Regions from separate parts of the Nocardia violaceofusca NBRC 14427 genome, predicted to be linked through region 1. Evidence: predicted binding sites of a transcription regulator. Region 1 holds the regulator's gene; the other holds the start of a gene.
The links. Region 1 encodes HspR, which represses chaperone genes until heat shock. Its sites were predicted from a motif close to ANNTGAGTNNNNNNNACTCANNT; they were not measured.
Positions count from the first base shown of each region.

Region 2: the regulator HspR is predicted to act here: its motif matches at 2,276-2,298, upstream of lon (endopeptidase La).

Region 1 covers NZ_CAWMPM010000046.1:27,204-31,627, reverse strand. The annotation lists gene dnaK (molecular chaperone DnaK) at 1-15, shown strand, start outside; gene grpE (nucleotide exchange factor GrpE) at 12-668, shown strand; gene dnaJ (molecular chaperone DnaJ) at 708-1,880, shown strand; gene AC5592_RS31895 (heat shock protein transcriptional repressor HspR) at 1,880-2,275, shown strand; gene AC5592_RS31890 (globin domain-containing protein) at 2,658-3,827, shown strand; gene AC5592_RS31885 (FAD-binding oxidoreductase) at 3,857-4,424, opposite strand, start outside.
Region 2 covers NZ_CAWMPM010000005.1:353,284-357,707, reverse strand. The annotation lists gene lon (endopeptidase La) at 1-2,162, opposite strand, end outside; gene AC5592_RS06255 (TetR/AcrR family transcriptional regulator) at 2,430-3,164, shown strand; gene AC5592_RS06250 (AurF N-oxygenase family protein) at 3,189-4,238, opposite strand.

The DNA.
Region 1 (4,424 bases):
CCGGAGAAGAAGTGACGGAACACAGCGGCGGGCCGCTCGATAACCACGGCCCGAAAGAGGAGCCGGTCACCATCGTCGACAGCCGGAAGATCGACCAGGACGGGAAACCGTCCGCTCCGCAGGGTGATGTGAGCGAGGCCGCGGCGAATTCCGCCGCGGCCCCCGCCGCCGAGGGTGACGCCCTCGCCGACAGCATCAGCGCCGAATTGTCGGAGCGCACTGCCGATCTGCAGCGGCTGACCGCGGAGTACGCGAACTACCGCCGCCGCGTCGATCGCGACCGCAAGGCCGCCATCGATTCGGCCAAGGCCGCGGTGGTCACCGAATTGCTCGGTGTGCTCGACGATCTGGATCGTGCCCGTGCTCACGGCGATCTCGAGTCCGGACCGCTGAAGTCGGTCGCGGACAAGCTCGCCGACGCGCTGCAGAAGCAGGGCCTCGAGGAGTTCGGTGCCGAGGGTGAACCTTTCGACCCGACCCTGCACGAGGCCGTGCAGCACGAGGGTGAGGGACACAACCCGGTGATCGGGGTGGTCATGCGTAAGGGTTACCGCTTCGGCGACCGCGTCCTGCGCCATGCGCTGGTCGGAGTCACCGATGGGGTAGCGGATCTGTCCGACTCGTCGGACACTGCGAATGCCGGCCGAGATGCCGACGGTGCCGAGTAACACACAGTCGCGCAACGTGACGGAAGGAGGAGATGCCCGGTGAATCGGGAGTGGCTGGAAAAGGACTTCTACAAAGAGCTGGGTATTTCCTCCGGCGCGACCCAGGACGAGATCAAGAAGGCCTACCGGAAACTGGCCCGGGATCTGCATCCGGACAAGAATCCGGGAGATACCAAGGCCGAGGAGCGCTTCAAGGCGGTCAGCGAGGCGCACGCCGTGCTGGCCGATCCGGAGAAGCGCAAGGAGTACGACGAGGCCCGGCGGTTGTTCGCCAGCGGCGGTTTCGGCCGCGGCGGCTACGCACCGGGTGGCGGCTACACCGGCGGTGGTGGCTTCTCCAACGAATTCAACCTGGGTGACATCTTCGGCGGTGCGGCCGCCGGCGCGGGTGACGGCGGTCTGGGGGATATCCTCGGCGGCCTGTTCAACCGCGGTGGCACACGGACCACGTCGCGCCCGCGACGGGGCAGCGATGTGGAGACCGAGACGACTCTCGGGTTCCGTGAAGCGGCCCAGGGCGTGACCGTTCCGCTGCGGATGACCAGTCCGTCGCCGTGTACGACCTGTCACGGCAGCGGCGCCAAGCCGGGCACCAGCCCGCGAGTGTGCCCGCACTGCAACGGAACCGGCGTGATCAGCCGCAACCAGGGCGCGTTCGGGTTCAGCGAACCCTGTGACGACTGCCGTGGAACTGGCTCGATCATCGACGATCCCTGCACCGACTGTCACGGCACCGGTATCCAGAACCGGACCCGCACCATCACGGTGCGCATCCCGCCCGGGGTGCGCGACGGGCAGCGGATCCGGCTGGCCGGTCAGGGCGAGGCGGGTCTGCGCGGCGCGCCGGCGGGTGACCTGTACGTCACCGTGCACGTCAGCCAGGACAAGGTCTTCGGCCGCAACGGCGACGACCTGACCCTGGTGCTGCCGGTCAGCTACAGCGAATTGGTGTTGGGTACAACGGTTTCCGTGCCTACACTGGAAGGCAGAGTCGGAGTGAAGGTGCCACCCGGCACCGCCGACGGCCGGACGCTGCGGGTGCGTGGGCGCGGTGTGCCCAAGCGCGGCGGCGGCGCCGGTGACCTGCTGGTCACGGTGAAGGTCGCGGTACCGCAGAAGCTGGACGACGAAGCCTCCGAGGCGCTACGGCGTTACGCGGAGGCGGAGAAGGCCGGCGGGTTCGACCCGCGCGCAGGTTGGGCAGGTGCGTAATGAACGGTGATCCGAAGAATCGGGCAACCGGCACCGAGTACTTCATGATCTCGGTGGCGGCTCAGCTGGCGGGAATGCACGCACAGACGTTGCGGACCTACGACAGGCTGGGATTGGTTACGCCGCAACGCACTTCCGGCGGCGGCCGGCGTTATTCGTCACGGGATGTGGAACTGCTCCGCGAGGTGCAGCGCCTGTCGCAGGACGAGGGCGTCAACCTGGCCGGGATCAAGCGGATCATCGAACTCACCAATCAGGTCGAGGCGCTGCAGCAGCGGGTGGGTGAATTGACCGCCGAGGTCGACCGCCTGCGCGCCGGGCACCGGCCCGATCTGGCTCCACCGCAACGTAGTACCGCACTGGTGGTGTGGCAGCCGCGCAACAAACGGCGGTAAGCGGGTTCGGCGCGGCGCAGTTCCGCGACCGAACACACTGTGCGACAGCGCCCCCGATCGGGGGCGCTGTTCGCGTCTGCGGATGCCGGATGGTTGCCCAGCATGCGACCGGCAAATCTGAAAATCGCGTATCGAGCCATGCACGACTACTCCCGAACACGCCGAAATACTTAGCGTGTCACGGTCTTTGGGTCGGTTTCCAGGGGCCTACACACCCGCGGACCTTGGTTCCGCCGAATTACCTCCCTGTTGTTCCATCAGTGCGTCCCGCACCTGGCAAACCTCGCCTACACTCGGTCTCCATCGGCTGCGCCGCGTGTCCGGCGGCACCGCGCTCACCGGACCGGCCCGTGTTCGACGTGCGAAATGGGGTTGTGGACAGATGGATTCGCGGACCGTCGCGTTGATCAGAACGACGTTCAAGGCGGTGGCCGCGGAGGACGGCGGCCCCGAACAACTCGCCCGCTCCTTCTACGCCCTGCTCTTCACCGAATATCCGCAGCTCCGGGACTTCTTCCCCGCGGCACTGGAGGTGCAGCGCGACCGGCTGGTCAAGGCCATCGGGTATGCCGTGGACCGGCTGGAGGAGCCCGAGCAGCTACTACCCTTCCTGGCCCAGCTCGGTCGCGACCACCGCAAATACGGCGTCGTAGCCGAACATTATGCCGCCGTGGGCAATTCGCTCAAAAGCGCCTTGCGAGCCCACGCCGGAACCGAATTGTGGACCGACGAGGTGGAGCAGGCCTGGGATGCCGGCCTCGGGCTGATCACGGAGACGATGATCGGCGCCGCCGAACTGGAGACGACACCGCCGGTCTGGACCGGAACCGTCGTCGAACATCGCGAGGTGCTGTGCAATCTGGTCGTCGTCCGGCTGCGGCTCGACCAGCCCATGTCCTATGCGGCCGGACAATACGTGAGCGTGCAGATCCCGGCCCGCCCGCGGATGTGGCGGTACCTGTCCCCGGCGATTCCGGCGAATCCCCAGGGCGAGATCGAATTCCATATTCGCAGCGTCAGCGGCGGATGGGTGAGTCCGGCGATGGTCGGCCACACCACGATCGGTGACCAGTGGCTGCTCGGGGCGCCGCTGGGCGGGCTCGGGGTGCCGCGCAACACGCGCCGGAAGATGCTGATGGTGGGCTGCGGCACCGGAATCGCGCCGCTGCGAGCGCAATTGCTGGCGATGTCCCGACGTAGATCCAATCCGAAGGTTCACCTGTTCGTCGGCGGCCACCATCCGTGCGATCTCTACGATCTGCCGACGCTGAGCGAACTGGCCGTCGCGAACAAATGGCTCACCGTCGTTCCGGTCACCGAAAGCGACGACAACCCCTGGTGGTACTACCACCCCGAGCGTGTCGAATCCGATCTTCCGGGCATAGCGCCGCGTGAAACGGGACAGATCGGAGCCGTGGTGGCTCGCGGCGGCGATTGGTCGGACTGCGATGTCCAGATCGTTGGATCACCGAGTACGGTGCAGACCACCAAATTCCGGTTGATGGCGGCGGGCACGCCCACCGAGAACATCCGCCACGATCCGCTGCTCTAGACGCCCGCCGAAGCGGGTCCCGGAGCGGATCAGAGCCCGTCGAAGCGAATCGCCTCCGCCGGCGTTCCCGTATTGACCAGCACTTCCAGCGTGGCCTGGGTCATTCCGGGCGAGCCGCACACCAGGACCTGGTGGTGCAGCAGCGGGCCCATATCGCCCACCACATCGGCCAGCGTGCCCTCGAGCATCTCGTCGACATCGAATCCGACATCCACGCGGCAGCTCTCGTACCACTGGTCGACCCAGTTCGGATCCTCGGCCCTCTCGACCACCGGGATCACCGTCAGCCAAGGCATCTCGCCGGCGAGCAGGTAGAGCATGTCGGAGGCGTAGAGGTCGCGCGGGCTACGCCCGCCGATGAACAGATGGGTGCGCGGCGGCTGGGGGCGACGGGACAGATCCAGCAGCAGTGAGCGCATCGGCGCCAAACCCGTTCCGCCGGCGATCATCACGAGGTCGGTGGTGCCGGGGTCGACGCTCAGCCACCCTGCCGGGGCACTGATCCGCCACTCGTCGCCGGGGGCCGTTTCGGTGACGATCGATCCACTGCACCATCCGCCCGGGACGGTGCGGACGTGGAATTCCAGTTTGCCGTCC
Region 2 (4,424 bases), on a different contig from region 1:
ACCCGTCCGTTCAGCGTGACCTCACCGGTCATGCCGACATCCCCGCGCACCTGCCGGCCCAGGGCCAGCGACACCAGGGCGGTGACCATGGTGACACCCGCGGACGGACCGTCCTTGGGCACCGCACCGGCCGGGAAGTGGATGTGGATGTTGCGATCCAGCACCTTCGGCTCGATGCCGATCTCTTCCAGGTGCGAGCGCACATAGGTCAGTGCGATCTGCGCGGATTCCTTCATGACGTCACCCAGCTGACCGGTCAGGGTCAGCGAGCGTTCGCCCTCGGCGGCATTGGCCTCGATGTAGAGGACGTCGCCACCCGCACCGGTGACTGCCAAGCCGGTCGCCACGCCGGGGACCGAGGTGCGTTCCACCGAATCGGGGGTGAAGCGCGGACGGCCCAGGTAGTCCTTCAGATCACCGAGACCGATCACCAGCGACTCGGAACCGCCTGCGACACCGGGCTTTTCGCCGTAGCCGAGGGCGGGATCGTAGCTCAGGTCGAGCACCGTGGCATCCGAATCATCGTCCGCCGCAACCGTCTGCGCGGCGATCTCGTCCTGCGACAACCGTGTCGCGGCCTTGCGCAAGGCCTTCGCGAGCAGTCGCTCCAACTGGCGCACACCGGCTTCCCGGGTGTAGTTGGCGGCGATCTCCCGCAGGGCCTCGTCGGTGAACGACACCTCCTCGGCGGTCAGCGCATTCCGTTCCAGCTGCCGCGGCACCAGGAAGTCGCGGGCGATGGCCACCTTGTCGTCCTCGGTGTACCCGTCGACCGTGATCAGCTCCATGCGGTCCAGCAGCGGGCCGGGAATGGTCTCCATGACATTCGCGGTCGCGATGAACAGCACATCGGACAGATCCAGGTCCAGATCCAGGTAGTGGTCGCGGAAGGTGTGGTTCTGCGCCGGATCCAGCACCTCGAGCAGCGCGGCCGCCGGATCACCCCGGAAGTCGGAGCCGACCTTGTCGATCTCGTCCAGCAGGACAACGGGATTCATCGAACCCGCCTCCTTGATGGCACGCACGATCCGGCCCGGCAGGGCGCCGACATAGGTCCGCCGGTGACCGCGGATCTCGGCCTCGTCGCGCACACCGCCCAGGGCGACGCGCACGAACTTGCGGCCCAGGGCCCGCGCCACACTCTCACCCAGCGAGGTCTTACCGACACCGGGAGGTCCGGCCAGCACCATCACGGCACCGGAGCCACGACCGCCGACGACCTCCAGGCCACGTGCGGCCCGGCGGGCGCGCACGGCCAGGTATTCGACCATACGGTCCTTGACCTCTTCCAGACCGTGGTGGTCGGCGTCGAGTACCGCGCGGGCCGCCGAAACATCGGTGCTGTCGGTGGTTTTCACCGCCCACGGCAGATCCAGGACGGTATCCAGCCAGATGCGGATCCAGCCCGATTCCGGACTTTGATCGCTGCTGCGCTCGAGCCGGTCGACCTCGCGCAGCGCGGCCTCGCGGACGTTGTCGGGCAGCTCGGCGGTCTCCACCCGGGTGCGGTAGTCGTCCGCGCCGTCGGGCTCGCCGTCGCCCAGTTCCTTGCGAATCGCGTTGAGCTGCTGACGCAGCAGGAATTCCCGCTGCGACTTCTCGACGCCCTCGCGCACATCCTCACTGATCTTCTCGGTGACCTCGACCTCGGCGATATGGTCCTTGGTCCACCCGATCAGCCGGGTCAGCCGCTCGGCGACATCGGGAGTGCCGAGCAGTTCGCGCTTCTGCTCATCGGTCAGATACGGCGCGTAGCCGGCGGTGTCGGCCAGGGCCGACGGATCGGTCAGCCGGTTGACCACGTCGATGACCTGCCAGGCCTCGCGACGCTGCAGCACCGACACGACCAACTGCTTGTATTCGGCGGCCAGTTCCTTCGTGTGCGCATCGGGTGCGGGGGTGTCGACCGGTTCGGCCTCCACCCACAGCGCGGCGCCCGGACCGGTGACTCCGTGCCCGATCCTCGCCCGCTGCTCGGCCTTCAGCACCGCGGCAGCGGCGCCACCGCGCATCCGGCCGACCTGTTCGATGGTCGCGATCACACCGTAGGCGGCGTAGCCCTCGTCCAGACGCGGTGCGAGCAGCACGGAGTCCGACTTCGCGGCCCGTGCGGCGTCGATGGCGGCCTGTGCGGATTCGTCGAGCTCGATGGGGACGACCATGCCCGGCAACACGACCGGATCGGTCAGAAACAGCACCGGCAGACGCTGTGGAGTACTCACAGATTCAGCCCCTTCCAAAGCATGCCCCGGATCCTGTGTTTCTTCGCCTCCAGGGTTGAGCGCTACCTACTCAACTACAGGGTGTGCCGAGTTGTTCCGACCCCTTGTTCACCGGCAGCGAACGAGGCGTGACCGGCGCCGGCCGCATCCGGGCCGACCTCGAGCGAAGGTCATTCGCGGGGGAGCCGGTGATTTAAACTCGACCGCGTGGCGATTCCCTCCCCGTCCGAACCGGCCCCGATCGGGGGCCGGCAGGCGCGGTGGCAAACGCACAACGACAATCGGCGGGGGCGGATCGTCGGGGCGTTGATCCAACTGCTGGAGGAGTCCGGCGGCGGCGAGATCTCGATGCAACAGATCGCGAAGCGGTCCGGATTGGCGAAATCCGTGGTCTATCGCCAGTTTTCGGGGCGCGACGAACTGGATCGGCGGGCTCGGAGCGTGATCGCCGAGCAGTTCGTCGATACCGTCGACGCGGCGCTGGACATCTGGGACGGATCGATTCATCGGATCCTGCATCGCACGGTCGCCGCGGTCGCGGACTGGCTCACCGAGCATGCGCGGCTGTACGACTTCGCACGCAGCGGGCCGGCGATGGGCGACCCCGACGATGTGGACGCGCTCAGCAGTATCAAGGCCACCATCGCGGCGCGGACCCGGCTGCTCGTGTCGAGCCTGGCGGGGGTGATCGGGGTGGTCGACGAGGCCACGGCCGACACGATGACCTTCGCCATCGTGTCGATGACCGAGGCGACCGTCGGCCGCTGGGCCCGCGATCCGGACCCCCTGCTGAGCCGCGAACAGCTGATCTCCGAGGTCGCCGGCTACGCCTGGAGCGTGCTCGACGGCGCGGCCCGCGCCCACGGGTTGACCCTGGACCCCGAACTGCCGCTGATCGAACTCATCAACGCACTGGCCGAGGGAGTCGACGACATCCCCTGATCGGGCGCACCGAGTTTCGGCCGGTCAGGCCGCCAACCAGCCGACGAGAGAACCGACCACGGGCAGCCGCTCCGCCACCGCGGTCGCAGCGTTCCGCCGCTCGGGCTCACCGCGATACCTCGACGTATCACCGTCGACGTGCAGCAGTGTCCACAGCTTGCGCGTCACCGGATTCATCAAGCCGAGTTCGTCGGCGAGTTTGCGCATATCGCCGAAGTAGCCGGATAGGATCCGGCGCGAATTCGGGGACCGCCAGAAGGCGTCCTCGATCACCTCGCGTGGAATGTCGAATTCCTTCGCGAACGAGCGCGGTGGCGCCATGATCTCACCGGCCAGCCAGCGCATCGTGATCGGAAAAGCCAACGCGCACATCGCCTTACCGAACGGACTCATCCGCTCGATATGCGCCTTCAAGAACTCACCGGCGAAGGAGATGTGCCGGGCTTCCTCGGCGATGTGGATCTGCATGGTGCGCAGCACCGCCGGGGGCATCGACTCGCCCTCCCGGATGATCGCCTTCTGATAGTGGTCGATCGGCTCCTCACCACCGAGGATGCCGATGAACAGAATGGCGTGCGCGTAGCCGCCGGCCACGCCGATGAAAGGCGACAACGCGCGGAACAGCGGCCGCATCCCCGGGACGTCCACGCCGATCCGGTTGATCAACTCCTGGAACATCTGGATGTGGTTGCACTCTTCGGTCATCTCGTGCAGGCAGTAACGAAACTCCGGAGATCCGTTGGGGAGCTTCATGATGTACTGCATCATGCCGCGGATGAGGATGCTCTCGAAGGCGGCGCCGACCTTGATCACGTTGGCCGTGCGCCACTTTCCGATCTCGATCCTGCGCTCCAGCGGCAACGACTTGTACCAGTCGGTTCCGCCGAGCGGGTCGAGCTCCGGCGACAGCACCCATCTCGGATCGTCGGGATCGATCGCCAATTCCGGCGAATCCCAATCGATATCGAGATAGGGGTCGAAATTGCGATGGACCGACCCCTCGGACAGGATCGCCAGCATCTCCCGGTAGTCCGGGCCGAATATGTCGGTACGAATGGATTTCGACAGCGTCATCGATGTCTCCTCTGCTCCGCGGAACCCCCGCACCCGGTCGGCCCGGCGAGCGGGCTTCGCAGTGTGGCTCATCGGGCCTCCTAGCTCCCGGCCCCGAGGCTCGGCCCCGGCGGCGGTCGACACCCAGCAGGTGTGATCCTTCGAGGATATATGGGACTCGTAGTCCCACACAATCCCCGGAGCCCG